3 regions of the Pseudomonas sp. LjRoot277 genome follow, and region 3 is predicted to be linked to each of the others. Evidence: predicted binding sites of a transcription regulator. Region 3 holds the regulator's gene; each other region holds the start of a gene.
What was found. Region 3 encodes sigma-54, which starts transcription at its own class of promoters, with help from an activator protein. Its sites were predicted from a motif close to ANTGGCATNNANNTTGCTNT; they were not measured.
Positions count from the first base shown of each region.

Region 1 (5,491 bases), 4.8 Mb from region 3:
GGTAGCGCCGGCCACCGAATCCAGGGCTTCCACCAGTGGCACACCTGCCGCAAAGGTAGTCGACAGCGTGCGGGCGTAACGGGCCACGGCGGATTTGTACATCAGCGTGCCAATCAGCGGCAATTTCAGCAGCCAGGTGTCCATTCGATCCCGAAAGGTTTGCGACGTTTTAAACGCGTGGCGCACACCGAAGATGGCCGCGATCAGCACGCCGAGCATCGCCCACCACCAGTCCTGCATGAACTCCGAGAGGCCGATGACCATCACCGTGAAGGCTGGCAATTCGGCACCAAACCCTTTGAACACCGATTCGAACTGCGGCACCACTTTGACCAGCAGAATCCCGGTCACAATGATCGCGACGAACACCACTGCCAGTGGGTAGGTCATGGCTTTCTTGATCTTGGCCTTGAGGCTTTCGCTTTTTTCCTTATAGGTCGCCACTCTCTCCAGCAGGGTATCGAGGGCACCGGCCTGCTCGCCAGCATCGACCAGGTTGCAGTAGAGCTCATCGAAATACTGAGGCTTTTTGCGCAGGGAGGCGGCGAAGCTGTTACCCGCCGCGACTTCCTGTTTCACCTCGTCAATCAGTGTGCGCATGGCCGGGTTATCGAAGCCTTCACCGATGATGTCGAAAGACTGCAACAGCGGTACGCCGGCCTTCATCATGGTCGCCATCTGCCGGGTGAACAGGGCGATGTCCTGGGCCTTGATGCGCTTGCCCAGGTTGAAAATCGAGGTGGACTTCTTGCGTACCTTGCCGGGGGTGATGCCCTGCTTGCGCAATTGGGCCTTGATCAACGCCGGATTCTGACCGCTCAATTCGCCCGTCATTTTGGTGCCTTTGCGGTCTGTGCCTTCCCAGGCATAGACGCTGATTTTTGCTGCTTTGACCGCCATATTCAGTCCTTGGTGACCCGGTTGATTTCTTCAAGGCTGGTGATGCCTTGCATGGCCTTGAGCAAGCCTGACGTGCGCAGGTCGTTGAAGCCGTCTTTACGCATTTGACTGTCGATTTCCAGTGAATTGCCTTCGGCCATGATCAGCCGTTGCAGGTCCTGTGTGTTCTTCACCACTTCGTAAATCCCGACTCGGCCTTTGTAACCGCCGTTGCACTGATCGCAACCGACAGGCTCATAGATCGTGAATGAGCCGATGCGTTCCTCGGGGAAGCCTTCCCTGAGCAGCGCCTCCCGGGGAATATCGATGGGTTTCTTGCACTGGCTGCACAACTTGCGTGCCAGGCGCTGGGCAATGATCAGGCTGATCGAGGTGGCAATGTTGAAACCCGCAATGCCCATGTTGTGCAGGCGAGTCAGGGTTTCGGCGGCGCTGTTGGTGTGCAGGGTCGACAGCACCAGGTGTCCGGTCTGGGCGGCTTTAATGGCGATTTCGGCGGTTTCGAGGTCGCGGATCTCGCCGACCATGATCACGTCCGGGTCCTGACGCAGAAACGAGCGCAGCGCCTGGGCGAAATCCATTCCCTGTTTGGGATTGACGCTGACCTGGTTGATGCCCTCCATGTTGATCTCAACCGGGTCTTCGGCGGTGGAGATGTTGATGTCCACGGTGTTGAGAATGTTCAGCCCGGTGTAGAGCGACACGGTCTTGCCCGAGCCGGTGGGCCCGGTCACCAGAATCATCCCCTGTGGCTGCTTGAGGGCGGCCATGTACAGGTCTTTCTGATCGGGCTCATAGCCGAGGGCGTCGATGCCCATTTGAGCGCTGGACGGGTCGAGGATCCGGATCACCACTTTCTCGCCCCACAGGGTCGGCAGGGTATTGACCCGAAAGTCGATGGATTTGCTCTTGGACAGGCGCATCTTGATCCGCCCGTCTTGAGGCCGACGCCGTTCGGAGATGTCGAGGCTGGCCATGACTTTCAGCCGCGCGGCGATGCGATTGGCCAGGTGAATCGGTGGCTTGGCGACTTCACGCAAGATACCGTCGGTGCGCATCCGCACGCGGTAGGTTTTTTCGTAGGGCTCGAAATGCAGGTCGGAAGAGCCGCTTTTGATCGCATCCAGCAGCATCTTGTGGACGAAGCGCACCACGGGCGCGTCATCGGCATCCTGTCCGGCGATGGCGTCTTGCTTGTTGTCATCGATCGACTCGATGTCCACGCCATCGAGGTCAACGTCGGCCATGTCTTCCAGGCCGGTGCCTTGGGTGTCGAAGAATTTTTCGATGGCGTCGCTGAGCTTGTCTTCCTCCACCAGGATGGCTTCGGTATTCAGCCCGGTACTGAACTGGATGTCATTGATGGCTTGATGATTGGTCGGGTCGGAAACGCCCACAAATAATTTGTTGCCGCGCCGCCAGAGGGGCAGGGCGTGGTGCTGGCGAATCAGCTTCTCGCTGACCAGACCCTTGGGTTGGGTTTCCTTGTCCAGACAGTTGAGGTCGAGCAAGGCCATGCCGAAGTGTTCCGAAGCGATCTCGGCGACCTGGCGACTCTTCACCAGTGTGTTCTGCACCAGATAACTGACCAGGGATATTTTGTTGCGTTGGGCTTGCTGATACGCCTGTTGCGCGCTTTTGTCAGTGAGCAGCTCGGCCAGGACCAATTGCTTGGCCAGACCGCTAAGGGCGATGTCATTCATTGGGATACCGGACGCAGACAGTTCATGACTTATAGCCTAGTCAAGGGAAGGAACCAAACCAGCGGCGTTCAGGTGACAAAAAGTGTCAGATAGTGCGGATTCTGGGGGTAGGAAAGGGCGTTGCACTCGCCTCACGTCCCCGCCAACAGGGGGCGCGGCGCTTTGGCATGGGCTGTGCTGCGGCTAGTTCAGATCATGAGATTTCGACTCATGCATGGAGCTTGTCTATGAAGACTCAAAAAGGTTTTACCCTGATCGAGCTGCTGATCGTGGTGGCGATCATCGGGATTCTGGCGACGTTTGCGTTGCCGATGTACTCCAAATATCAAGCGAAGGCCAAGGTCACCGCTGGCCTGGCAGAGATTTCGGCGTTGAAAGTGCCATTTGAAGAACTTATGAATAACGGGACCAGTCCGGCGAATGTGGCGGCAATTGGTGGGGCTGCCACAACTTCAAACTGCACGGTGACAGCGTCCGGTACAGCCACGGATGGTGCTGGGACCATTGTTTGTACGATCGTTAACGCGCCTGCACCGGTTTTAGGCAAGACGGTCACGCTGACGCGCTCGACGACTGGCTGGGTTTGCACCAGCAACGCTCAGCAGGACTTCTTGCCTAAAGGTTGCACCGGTTCGGCAACATAACTGCTCGGCAGTTTTCTTGAAAGGCAAAGCCCCGCCCTGAAAAGCGGGGCTTTTTGTTAGAAGGACACCCTCCAATTTCGAAAAACAAGAAAATCCCGACAATTCATGGCCTTAGGCCTGCGGTAAAACCCGCAACTTGCATGTCGATAATTTTGAAGTCATGCATTTTGCATGAATCCGAAAATCAGGTGTTTTTATAAGCTATTGATTTATATGTATTTATTGTCTGTCTCAAAGTTGGCATAGCGTTCGCAATATCTCCAGTAACCCTGCTGACAAGACACGCAGCAGACTTTATGAAAAACAGGAGTTACTCGTATGAAGAAGTTCGCTATCGCTGCCGCTACTGCTACCGCGCTGACCCTGACCATGGCCAACGCTGCATTTGCTCAAACCCAAGCCACTCAAGCACCTATGATGCTGGCCGCTGGTGAGGTTACTGAAGCGAAAGAGGATGTTTCCGATACCTGGATCACCACCAAAGTCAAAACAGACCTGGTGACTGAAAAAGGCATTCCTGGTACCGACATCAAAGTCGAAACCAACAAAGGCGTAGTGTCTCTGTCGTCTACCGTTGCGGTAACTGACGCTCAGAAAGCCACCGCCGTGGCGATCACCAAGAAAATCAAAGGCGTCAAAGCGGTCTCCGCTGACGGCCTGAAAGCCGAGTAAGGCAAGGCTTCTCGCCTGGACTGGGAGAAGGCGCGGCAGACGGGCCGAGCAATACGTCTGCCGCCTCAGGAGAGTTCATGCGAAAGGCCATAAGGATGTGGCCATTACAGGCCCCGGCATTCGTGTCAGGGGCCTGTTCTATTTTTGAGCGACGCAAAACAAAATGTGGGAGCGGCGGTGCGACGATTCGACTTGCTCGCGAAAGCGGTGTGTCAGTCCACATCAATGTTGTATGTGAGTCCGCATTCGCGAGCAAGTCGAATCGTCGCACCGCCGCTCCCACATTAGGGTTGTGGTGGGTTCAGTTACCGCGCTTGCTGGTGATCTGCTTCAAACGATTACCTTCAAAACGCAGGTACTGGTACATCCCGCCGTTGGGCCCGTAGGTCCATTCCTCGACTTGAAACTCTTCCCGTCGGTTAGCGCTGCGCTTGTAGCCCAACAGATCACGGCTGACCGGTTCTCCGCATTTCTGCAACACTTCGCTGGACCTGTCCCCGACACTGACCAATTGACTGCCGCAGCGCAGGGTATCGGCTGCCGAGGCCTGACTGGCGGCCATCGCCAGAGCCAGGCTCATCAGCCATTTCGCGCCCATCACTCGGCGTCCAGATGCAGTGGCGTAACCACCCGACCGTCACTTTCCGCCTCGCCGAGGTTAGCGTCGATGAAGTACACGCGGTCATCGGCCAACTGACCCTTGTCGACCAGATAGTCCTTGATGCTGCTGGCGCGTTCCTGACCCAACTGACGCAACAGCACGTCGCTGGAACTCCAGAACTTGATCACGCCTTCGCGCATTTTTACCGTGCGTTCTTCCTTGCCAAGATCCTTCCATTCGGCGGGTGGCTGCGTCTTCAGGCGCGTGCGATAGATCCCTTCCAGCAGCGGACCTTTCTCGTTATCCGGTACTTCCAGCAATGAAGCCTGAGCCGGCACCTTGTCACCGCGACGCTGGAGCATTTTGTAGTAGTTGTACTGGAATTCCCGCTCCAGACGTTGCTCGGCGATCAGCGGGCCATCACTGCTTGCAGCCGCCGTGCCTTCGATTTCCAGGCGCAGGGCCGGACGTTCCTTGAGGGCCTGGGACAGTTTCACCAGCGAACCCTCGGCATCCTTGCTCAGGTCGCTTGAGCCTGGGGCGAACGACACAGTGCCCAAATCTTCTGAACCACCGCCACTGACCAGCCCGCCAATCATTTTGAAGGGCGCCGCGGCGGCCTTCACGATCAGGTTGCGCAGGGTCTGCCAGATGATAGGCATGACACTGAATTGCGGGTTGTTCAGGTCGCCGCTCACCGGCAGCTCGATGGAAATCTTGCCGTCGACATCCTTGAGCAACGCGATCGCCAGCTTCAGCGGCAGGCTCACGGCGTCTGGGCTGTCGACCTTTTCACCCAGTTGCAGCTGCTCGACCACCACTTTGTTTTCGGCCAGGAGTTGGCCGTTGGTGATCTTGTAATGCAGGTCGAGATTGAGGCGGCCCTTGCGGATGCGGTAACCGGCGAACTTGCCGGAGTAGGGCGTGAGCGTGGTCAGTTCAACACGTTTGAAACTGGTGGCGATGTCGAG
Region 1 is NZ_CAXURI020000001.1:1,090,826-1,096,316, forward strand. It holds gene ACSQ87_RS05195 (type II secretion system F family protein) at 1-900, opposite strand, end outside; gene pilB (type IV-A pilus assembly ATPase PilB) at 903-2,603, opposite strand; gene ACSQ87_RS05205 (pilin) at 2,831-3,247, shown strand; gene ACSQ87_RS05210 (BON domain-containing protein) at 3,566-3,919, shown strand; gene ACSQ87_RS05215 (DUF2845 domain-containing protein) at 4,221-4,517, opposite strand; gene ACSQ87_RS05220 (DUF748 domain-containing protein) at 4,517-5,491, opposite strand, start outside.
Region 1: ACSQ87_RS05205 (pilin) is a predicted target of sigma-54. The motif match lies at 2,765-2,784, and genes of this name have one in related genera.

Region 2 (5,491 bases), 4.1 Mb from region 3:
TGAACGGCGTCTGCGTCGTCTGGTCACCGGTACCGTTAAGCCCGACCACCAGGCCGTAGCCGATCAATTGGTTGGAACGTACGCCGGAAATACTGGCGATATCCTTCAGCCGCTCGGCTTGAGCGTTGAAGGCCGCAGACAGCAACAGTGCGGCCACCATCAGGCTTTTGAAATTCAACGTGGCCACCTAGAAAGGGAACAGCGGGCTGAGGAAGAAACGGTCGAACCAGCCTGGCTGACTCGCATCGGCAAACGAACCGGTGCCCGAATAGGTGATGCGTGCATCGGCGATGCGTGTTGACGAAACCGTGTTATCGGTCGCGATGTCATCGGCCCGGACGAGGCCGGCGATCCGTACCAGTTCATCACCGGTATTGAGGGTCATCCACTTCTCGCCGCGCACGGCAATGATGCCATTGGGCAAGACGTCGGCGACGGTCACGGTGATCGAACCGGTCAGGCTGTTGCCCTGCCCGGCCTTGCTGTCACCCTTGGTCGCGCGGTCGCCGCTGTAACTCGCATTCAGCGTCAGGTCACCGTCACCCAATGGATCGTTGACGTGAGGGATTGTGCCGAACAGCGACGTCAGGCCAATGCCGGCCTTACTGTTCTTGGCCACTTGCGAGTTGGCGTTTTTACTGGCCTGGGTTCTTTCGTTCAGGGTGATGGTGATGATGTCACCGACCCGGAACGCCTTGCGGTCGCTGTACAGGTTCTGTTCGAAACCGGCCTGGTAGATCGAGCCGTTATTCGCGGCGGCCGGCAACGGCGTACGCGGCAATACCGGGGCGTAGTAAGGGTCATTGGGCTTGGGCGTCGGACCGACGCAACCCGAAAGCGCGGCGATCCCACTCAGTGCCAGAACAGATACATAGCGATTCATGACCCTACCTCACGGTGTTGCAGGCGGCCTCATGGCCGCCTCATAGACTTGATTACAGATTCTGCGTTACGAACGAGAGCATCTGGTCGGCAGTGGAGATCACCTTGGAGTTCATCTCGTAGGCGCGCTGAGTGGTGATCATGTTGACCATCTCTTCAACGGTGCTGACGTTGGAGGTTTCCAGGGTGTTCTGCAGCGTGGTGCCGAAGCCGGCCAGGCCCGGGGTGCCGACTTGCGGCGCGCCGCTGGCAGCGGTTTCCAGGAACAGGTTGTTGCCCACAGCCTGCAGACCGGCCGGGTTGATGAAGTCGGCGGTTTGCAGGTTGCCGATCACCTGGGATGCCGGGTTGCCGGCAACGGTGATGGACACGGTGCCGTCGCGACCGACCGTGAAGGTCTGGGCATCGTTCGGGATGACAATGGCCGGTTCCAGGGCGAAGCCGCTGGCGTTCACGATCTGACCGTTGGAATCCAGGTGGAACGTACCGTCACGGGTGTAGGAAGTCGTGCCATCCGGCTGCAGAATCTGGAAGAATCCGCGACCGTCGATGGCCATGTCCAACGGCTGTTCGGTGGTTTGCAGGCTGCCGGCGGTGAAGTTTTTCTGGGTGCCGATAATGCGCACACCGGTACCCAATTGCAGACCCGACGGCAGTTCACTGTCCTGGGTCGACTGGGCGCCTGGCTGGCGTTTGATCTGGTAGAGCAAGTCCTGGAACTCGGCGCGGTCACGTTTGAAACCCGTGGTCGACACGTTGGCCAGGTTGTTGGAAATGGTCGTCAGGTTGGTGTCCTGGGCGGACAGACCTGTTTTGGCAACCCATAGAGCCGGAAGCATTCGATTCTCCTCGTGCGCCTGTTTTACGGCGCGACGTTCTGATAATTAGCTGATCTGCAAGACCCGAGCCATGGCCTGGTCATCGTCTTTGGCGGTGTTCATCATCTTGATGTGCAGCTCGAACTGCTTGGCCAGGGCCAGCACCGAGGTCATCTCTTCCACGGCGTTGACGTTGCTCGATTCAAGGAAACCGGACACCAGTTTGACGTCGGCATCGGCTTGCGCCGGCTTGCCGTCCTTGGTGTGGATCGAACCGTCCAGGCCTTTGGTCATGTTCTTGAAGTCAGGATTAACCAGCTTGATGCGGTCGACTTCCGCCATCACGCGAGGACCTTCGCCCATCGCACGAATGCTGATGGTGCCGTCCTCGCCCACTTCGATTTGCTGCTCGGGCGGCACGGCAATCGGCCCGCCATTGCCCATCACCGGCATACCGTTGCCGGCCCGCAGCACGCCCAGGGCGTCGACGTTCAGGCTGCCGGTGCGCACGTAGCTTTCACCGCCGTCCGGGTTCTGCACGGCGATCCAGCCATTGCCTTGCACCGCGACATCGAGGTCGCGACCGGTTTCCACCAATGCGCCAGGGGAGAAGTCGGTGGCCGGACGTTCGGACAGGGCAAACGCACGCGCCGGAAAGCTGTCACCAAACACCGGCATCGAACGAGCCTGCTCCAGGTCTTTCTGGAAGCCGTTGGTGGAGATGTTCGCCAGGTTGTTCGCATGAGCCTTCTGCGCCAGTGCATTCTGGCTGGCGCCGGTCATTGCCACATAAAGGTACTTGTCCACACTCTTTCCTCTGCATGCCGGACGTTTGCCGCCCACTGCTGTACTGCTGAGCCATAAGCAATTTGCAGACCAACTTTTTTCTGGCGGCGCAGGGCCCGGCAAACAAAGGACTTGAGGGGTTCAGGAGGGATTGGAGGATTGTGTCGAAGACGAAAAACCGGCGGTGTTATGCCGGTAAGTGGCAACTCTCAGCCTTGGCAGAACCCTGTGGCGAGGGGATTTATCCCCGTTCGGCTGCGAAGCAGTCGTAAAGCTGCCCGATGCGGTGTGACTGAGAGAATACCGGGGCGGCTTCGCCACCCAACGGGGATAAATCCCCTCGCCACAGTTGGATCTCAACCCGGTTCTTTGCCGACCTCATACTCACGCAACTTGTTGGCAATGGTGGTGTGCGAAACCCCCAACCGCTTGCCCAGCTGCCGACTGCTCGGGTGCTCGGAATACAGGCGCTCCAATACCGCTTTCTCGAAACGCCCGACAATCTCGTCCAACCCGCCCTCGAGCGAGAAATCGCCAAGCGGCTGACGCACGCCGTAGTCCGGCAGGCGAATATGTTCGGCCTTGACGGTCCCGCCCTCGCACAAGGAAACCGCCTGGAACAATACGTTTTCCAGTTGCCGAACATTGCCCGGCCAATGGTAGTGACTGAGCCGCTCCATCGCCGCCGGCGCCAGTTTCGGCAGCGGGCAACCGATCTGCCGACTGGCCTGATCGAGGAAGTGTTCCACCAGAGGCGTCAGACCATCGAGGCATTCACGCAGTGGCGGGATGTGCAGCGAAAGCACGTTCAAGCGGTGATACAAATCCTGGCGAAACTCGCCTCGTGCGCACAATTCCGACAGGTCAACCTGCGTCGCGCAGATCACCCGCACATCCAGATAAACCTCCTCATCACTGCCCACACGACGGAAGCAACCGTCCTGCAGGAAACGCAGCAATTTCACCTGTAAGCGCGGGCTCATTTCCCCGACGCCATCGAGAAACAGCGTACCGCCCGCCGTCAGCTCCAGCAGCCCGAGCTTGCCTTCTGCCCGCGCCCCTTCGAAAGCGCCGGGGCCGTAGCCAAACAACTCCGTCTCAGCCATGGATTCCGGCAGACCGGCGCAGTTGAGCGCCATCAACGGCGACTGCCCTCGCGGACTGGCCAGGTGACAGGCGCGCGCCAACAACTCTTTACCCGTACCGGTTTCACCTTCTATTAATAGCGGCGCATCCAGCGGCGCCATGCGTCTGGCTTCGCGCACCACCGCGGCCATCACCTTCGAGCTTTGGAAGATGCTGTCGAAACCTCGCAGTTCCTGCTTGCGCACGTTATAGATGCGCTCACCGACCCGGTCGGCGCGGTGTAGCGTGAGTACCGCGCCGGCCATGGCTTCGCTGTCGTCATGCTCCGATTGCAGTGGCGCGATGTCGGCGAGAAACACGTCGCCCTTCACCTTCACCCGCAAGCCATTGATCCGTGACTTGTTGGCGCGCACCAGTTCCGGCAAGTCGAAATCCTCGGCGTAACGCGACAGCGGAATCCCCGGCACCTCATCCACCCGCACGCCGAGCAACTGCGCCGCCGCGCGGTTGGCCGCGACGATCGAGCCGCCCATGTCGATCGACAGCACCGGAAACTCCAGGGCGCCGAGCAACGCATTGAGTTCCATGTGCCGACGTTCGCTGGGCATCAGCCCTACGCGCTTGACGCCGAAGACCCCGGCAATCGACTCGAATTTCGGACGCAATGCCTGAAACTGAATGTTGATCAGGTTCGGGCAATGCAGGTAGATCGCGTTGCCTTGCTCACCGCCGACCTCGCCGCGAGCGACGTTGATCCCGTACTCGACCAGCAGGTTGAGAATGTCGCGCAGAATGCCGATGCGGTTCTGGCAGTGGACTTTGATACGCATATAAAGGCCCGAAACAGGAGAGATCGAGGGCCTGAGCAAGGATTTTTCTGCACAGGCGCCAACTTAGTCGTCAAGATTATGTGACACCTGCACGCCATTTCAAACCCGCAAATCTCAATCCCTGCGCCATAGCCGCCGATCCGTAACGAATACTTTACAAAAATCGATGATTTTTCCTACGCACAGCCCGGCTCACGTGCTGCAACGCCGCATTTCTTGAGGTATTTCTAGGTCCATAGCAGGACATAACAAGAACGAAATCCCCTAGCAGGAGAGCAGCATGAAGCAGACGCAATACGTGGCTCGCGAGCCCGATGCGCAAGGTTTTATCGACTACCCCGCCGAAGAACACGCGGTGTGGAACACGCTGATTACTCGCCAACTGAAAGTGATCGAGGGTCGTGCGTGCCAGGAATACCTGGACGGTATCGAAAAACTCGGTCTGCCCCACGACCGCATTCCGCAACTCGGTGAAATCAACAAAGTCCTCGGTGAAACCACCGGGTGGCAGGTTGCCCGGGTACCCGCACTGATCCCCTTCCAGACCTTTTTCGAATTGCTCGCCAACAAGCAGTTTCCGGTGGCGACGTTTATTCGTACCCGCGAAGAGCTGGATTACCTGCAAGAACCGGACATTTTCCACGAGATCTTTGGCCACTGCCCGCTGCTGACCAACCCTTGGTTCGCCGAATTCACCCACACCTACGGCAAACTCGGCCTACAGGCTACCAAGGAAGAACGCGTGTACCTGGCGCGTTTGTACTGGATGACCATCGAGTTCGGCATGGTCGATACGCCAGAAGGCCTGCGCATCTACGGCGGCGGCATTCTCTCCTCGCCGAAAGAAACCGTTTACTGCCTGTCGGACGAACCTGAGCATCAGGCCTTCGATCCGCTGGAATGCATGCGCACGCCGTATCGCATCGACATCCTGCAACCGTTGTACTTTGTCTTGCCGAACCTCAAGCGCCTGTTCGACTTGGCCCACGAAGACATCATGGGCATGGTCAAGCAAGGCATGCAGCTAGGCTTGCGCACCCCAAAATTTCCGCCAAAGGCTGCGTGATCCGCAGCTTTTAGAATCAAGTG
Region 2 is NZ_CAXURI020000001.1:1,810,330-1,815,820, reverse strand. It holds gene ACSQ87_RS08660 (flagellar basal body P-ring protein FlgI) at 1-160, opposite strand, end outside; gene flgH (flagellar basal body L-ring protein FlgH) at 188-883, opposite strand; gene flgG (flagellar basal-body rod protein FlgG) at 936-1,721, opposite strand; gene ACSQ87_RS08645 (flagellar basal body rod protein FlgF) at 1,767-2,507, opposite strand; gene ACSQ87_RS08640 (sigma-54-dependent transcriptional regulator) at 2,843-4,402, opposite strand; gene phhA (phenylalanine 4-monooxygenase) at 4,683-5,468, shown strand.
Region 2: ACSQ87_RS08645 (flagellar basal body rod protein FlgF) is a predicted target of sigma-54. The motif match lies at 2,562-2,581, and genes of this name have one in related genera.

Region 3 (5,491 bases):
GCTGGCTATGGGCACTGAAACACTGGCGATCGGTAGTGGACGAATGTTTCGTTACGCATTCGGATCGCTGTTACTGCTGGCAGGCATGACGTTATTGGTTGCCCAAGGCTTGGCGTGGCTGGACCTCGAGCCGAAACTGCTGCGCGCGCTGCAAGGCGGGGCGATCTGCGCTCTGGGCACAGCCTTGGGCGCGGTGCCCGTGCTGGTGATTCGACGGATGCCTCAGGCGGTCAGCGATACGCTGCTCGGCTTCGGGGCCGGGGTGATGCTCGCGGCGACAGCGTTTTCGTTGATCGCTCCGGGGATATCTGCTGCTGAAAACCTGGGGCTGACGCCTTGGGCGGCCAGCGGACTGATCAGTTTCGGCATCATGCTGGGTGCGTTCGGATTGTTCCTGGTTGATCGCAAGGTGTCAGGTGCGTCGCCGGAAATGCTCGTAGGCACGCTGGAGCGACCGGTCATCCCGCCGCGAGTCTGGTTGTTTGTGTTTGCGATCATTGCCCACAACATCCCCGAAGGCATGGCGGTCGGTGTGTCGGCGGGGGGTGGCATGCCCGACGCCGATAGCCTGGCCATGGGCATCGCCTTGCAGGATGTGCCGGAAGGTCTGGTGATCGCGCTGGTATTGGCCGGGGCAGGGATGTCGCGGGTCAAGGCGTTCCTGATGGGTGCCGCGTCAGGTCTGGTCGAGCCGGTCTTCGCGTTGTTGTGCGCCTGGCTAGTGAGCCTGGCCGAATTGTTGTTGCCCTTGGGGTTGGCGCTGGCGGCCGGGGCAATGTTGCTGGTGGTCACCCATGAAGTCATTCCCGAGTCGCGCCGTAATGGTCACGACAAGCTTGCAAGTCTTGGGTTGCTGATCGGGTTTTGCTTGATGATGGTGATGGATACAGCGCTCGCTTAGCGGCTGAACGCGAACTTTGTAGCAGCTGGCGAAGCCTGCGTTCGGCTGCGAAGCAGTCGCCAGTTCGAAATCGGTGGTGCGTCAGTTCAATCGTGCGTGCATTTACGACTGCTGCGCAGCCGAACGCAGCCTTCGGCAGCTGCTACAGGGCGAGGCGTTATTCGCCTTCGCCGAAGTAGTCATTGATCAAGTTCACCAATGCCTGCAGCGCCTCATCAGCCTGTTCACCTTCGGTGCTCAGGTGGATTTTGGTGCCCTTGCCCGCAGCGAGCATCATCATTGCCATGATGCTTTTTCCGTCGACCGTGGATTCCGGCGTGCGTCCTACTCTGATCGTGCAATCCTTGAATTCACCGGCGACGCCAACGAATTTTGCAGAAGCGCGGGCATGCAGGCCCAGCTTGTTGATGATTTCAATTTCCAGAGCAGGCATCGCGGTGTGAATCCTTTAGCTGAGGTCGCGGTGGCGAACCTGGACGTTCTTCAGGGATTTTTGCAGGGCCTGGCCCAGACGTTCGGTCAGGTAGACGGAGCGGTGATGGCCGCCGGTGCAGCCAATGGCAATGGTGACATAAGCGCGGTTGCTGGCGGCAAAGCGTGGTAGCCACTTGAGCAAGTAGGTGGAGATGTCCTGGAACATCTCTTCGACGTCCGGCTGTGCCGCCAGGTACTCGGCAACCGGTTGGTCAAGCCCGGATTGATCGCGCAACTCTGGTTTCCAGTAAGGGTTCGGCAGGCAGCGCACGTCGAACACCAGATCAGCGTCAACCGGCATGCCACGCTTGAAGCCGAAAGACTCCACCAGAAACGCCGTACCGGGTTCCGGCTGGTTAAGCAGGCGCAGCTTGATGGTATCTCGCAGCTGATACAGGTTCAGGTTGGTGGTGTTTACTTTGAGATCGGCGAGGTCGGCAATCGGCCCGAGCAGGGCGGTCTCATCGTTGATGGCCTCGGCCAGCGAGCGATTGGCATTGCTTAGCGGGTGACGACGGCGGGTTTCCGAGAAACGTTTGAGCAAGGTTTCTTCATCGGCGTCCAGATAAAGCACATCACACTGGATGTGCCGGCTGCGCACTTCTTCCAGCAGTTCGGGAAACCGCGACAAATGACTCGGCAAGTTACGCGCATCGATGGATACGGCAACCAGCGGTTGTGCCAGCTCGGTGTGAATCAACGCGCGTTCGGCCAGTTCCGGCAACAGACCGGCGGGCAGGTTGTCGATGCAGTAGTAGCCGTTGTCCTCGAGAACATCGAGTGCGGTACTTTTACCTGAGCCGGAGCGGCCACTGACGATGATCAAGCGCATGATTAATGACCGTTTTGCTCGTCCAGGACAACCTGATACAAGGCTTCATTGCTCGGGGCGCTGCGCAGTTTTTCGCGCACTTCCTTGCGGTCGAGCATGCTGGCGATCTGGCGCAGTAACTCCAGGTGCGCATCGGTAGCGGCTTCCGGGACCAGCAGAACGAACAGCAGGTCAACCGGGGCGCCGTCGATGGCGTCGAAATCTATGGGTGCATCAAGGTGCATCAGGGCGCTGATGGGTGAGGTACAGCCCTTCAGGCGGCAGTGGGGAATGGCGATGCCGTTGCCAAAACCGGTTGAACCGAGTTTTTCACGGGCAATCAGAGCCTCGAAGACATCTTGCATCTCCAGATCCGGCACTTCTTTGTGGATAAGGTTGGCAATTTGCTCGAGGGCTTTCTTTTTACTGCCGCCCGGCACGTTCACGAGGGAACGGCCGGGGGTCAGGATACTTTCAAGTCGGATCATGGGTTGGGAGTGTTAACGACCGGTCGCGCCCTGAAGGAGGCTTTGGGTCTTTTCCTTATGCTTTTTGAGTTGTTTATCCAGCTTGTCGGTCAGTGCGTCGATCGCCGCGTACATATCGGTATGCTCCGCGTTTGCGACCACTTCATTGCCGGGAATATGCAGCGTGGCTTCGATTTTCTGCTTGAGCTTTTCGACCGTCATCGTGACCTGCACGTTGGTGATCTTGTCGAAATGCCTCTCTAATCGTTCGAGTTTTTCGCCGATGTAGGTGCGAAGAGGTTCGGTCACTTCCAGTTGGTGTCCACTGATGTTGACTTGCATACAGCTTCTCCTTCGTTGCCAGTGCATAAAGCGGCAGGCAGAAATGCCTGCCACTGGAACGCTGTGGCGTGGCTCTACATCAACCGCTTACGTTCGCTCGAAGGCGCGATCCCGAGGGATTCGCGGTACTTGGCGACGGTGCGGCGAGCCACCTGAATGCCTTGTGCCTCCAGTAAACCAGCGATCTTGCTGTCACTCAACGGCTTTTTCTGATTTTCCGCGGCAACCAGTTTTTTGATGATCGCGCGGATCGCCGTGGACGAGCATTCACCGCCCTCGGAGGTGCTGACGTGGCTGGAGAAAAAGTATTTCAGTTCATATATGCCCCGTGGGGTATGCATGAATTTCTGCGTGGTCACCCGTGAAATCGTCGACTCGTGCATGCCCACCGCTTCGGCGATGTCATGCAGGACCAGCGGTTTCATGGCTTCGTCGCCGTATTCAAGAAAGCCGCGCTGATGCTCGACGATCTGAGTGGCGACTTTCATCAGGGTTTCGTTGCGGCTTTGCAGGCTCTTGATGAACCAGCGGGCCTCTTGCAACTGATTGCGCATGAAGGTGTTGTCGGCGCTGGTGTCGGCGCGGCGTACGAAACCGGCGTATTGAGCGTTGACCCGCAGTCGTGGCACGGATTCCTGGTTCAGCTCCACCAGCCAGCGCTCGTTGTCCTTGCGTACGATCACGTCGGGAACGACGTATTCGGCTTCGCTGGACTCGATTTGCGAGCCTGGGCGCGGGTTGAGGCTCTGCACCAGTTCAATCACCTGGCGCAGTTCGTCTTCCTTGAGCTTCATGCGACGCATCAGCTGGCTGTAATCGCGGCTGCCGAGCAGGTCGATGTAATCGGTGACCAGGCGTTTGGCCTCGACCAGCCAAGGCGTCTTGGCGGGCAACTGGCGCAATTGCAGCAGCAGGCATTCGCCCAGGTTGCGGGCGCCGATGCCGGCCGGTTCGAATTGCTGGATGCGGTGCAGGACGGCTTCGATTTCGTCCAGTTCGATGTCCAGTTCCGGGTCGAAGGCTTCGAGAATCTCCTCGAGGGTTTCGTCCAGGTAGCCCTGATTGTTGATGCAGTCGATCAGGGTCACGGCGATCAGGCGATCGGTGTCGGACATCGGGGCCAGGTTCAGTTGCCACAACAGATGGCTTTGCAGGCTTTCGCCGGCCGATGTCCGGGTGGTGAAGTCCCACTCGTCGTCATCGTTGCTCGGCAGGCTGCTGGCGCTGGTCTGGTAGACGTCTTCCCACGCGGTATCGACGGGCAGTTCGTTGGGGATGCGCTCGTTCCAGTCGCCTTCCTCGAGGTTATCAACCGTCGGGGCGGTTTCCTGGTAGGAGGGTTCCTGAATGTCGACGTTGGGTTGCTGTTCGGCTTTGTCGGCCAAGGGGTCGGCGTTATCGAAGTCGTCGCCTTCTTCCTGGCGTTCGAGCATCGGATTGGACTCCAGGGCCTCCTGGATTTCCTGTTGCAGGTCCAGGGTCGACAATTGGAGCAGGCGGATGGCCTGTTGCAGCTGCGGTGTCATCGTCAGCTGCTGGCCCATTCTCAAGACTAGCGATGGTTTCATGGCAGGGGCTTAACACCTTATTCGCCGGCGCACATGCGCCATCCACTACAGGGCGCCGGAGCGCCAAACATAAGCAAATTATATGCCCGAAACTGCAGCGTTTGCCTAGAGCGCTGTAACAATAAAAAAATGTTGATTTTTTATCGAGACAAGCGCCCGAGCAACCAGCCAGACACCTCAGTGCTTACAGGCGGAACTCATGGCCCAGATACACTTCCTTGACCAGGTCGTTGGCCAGGATGGTGGCAGAGTCACCTTCGGCGATCAGCTGGCCATCATTGACGATGTAGGCGGTTTCGCAGATATCCAGGGTTTCACGGACGTTGTGGTCAGTGATCAGCACGCCAATGCCCTTGGCCTTGAGGTGATAGATGATCTGTTTGATATCGCCCACCGAAATCGGGTCCACGCCGGCGAACGGTTCGTCGAGCAGGATGAATTTCGGGTTGGTGGCCAGTGCCCGGGCGATTTCCACGCGGCGGCGTTCACCACCGGACAGGCTCATGCCGAGATTGTCGCGGATGTGGCTGATGTGGAATTCCTGCAACAGGCTTTCCAGCTCTTTGCGACGACCGCCCTTGTCGAGTTCCTTGCGGGTCTCGAGGATCGCCATTATGTTGTCGGCTACCGAGAGTTTGCGGAAGATCGATGCTTCTTGCGGAAGATAGCCGATGCCGGCCTTCGCACGACCGTGCATAGGCTGGTGGCTGACATCCAGGTCGTCAATCAGTACGCGGCCCTGATCGGCCTGTACCAGGCCGACAATCATGTAAAAGCAGGTGGTCTTGCCGGCGCCGTTGGGACCCAGCAGGCCGACGATCTGACCGCTGTCGATCGACAGGCTGACGTCGCGCACGACCTGGCGGCTCTTGTAGCTCTTGGCCAGATGCTGAGCTTTCAGAGTTGCCATTACTGGGCCTTTTGCTCG
Region 3 is NZ_CAXURI020000001.1:5,860,488-5,865,978, reverse strand. It holds gene ACSQ87_RS27365 (ZIP family metal transporter) at 8-901, shown strand; gene ACSQ87_RS27360 (HPr family phosphocarrier protein) at 1,059-1,334, opposite strand; gene rapZ (RNase adapter RapZ) at 1,350-2,207, opposite strand; gene ptsN (PTS IIA-like nitrogen regulatory protein PtsN) at 2,210-2,674, opposite strand; gene hpf (ribosome hibernation-promoting factor, HPF/YfiA family) at 2,687-2,995, opposite strand; gene ACSQ87_RS27340 (RNA polymerase factor sigma-54) at 3,070-4,563, opposite strand; gene lptB (LPS export ABC transporter ATP-binding protein) at 4,748-5,473, opposite strand; gene lptA (lipopolysaccharide transport periplasmic protein LptA) at 5,473-5,491, opposite strand, start outside.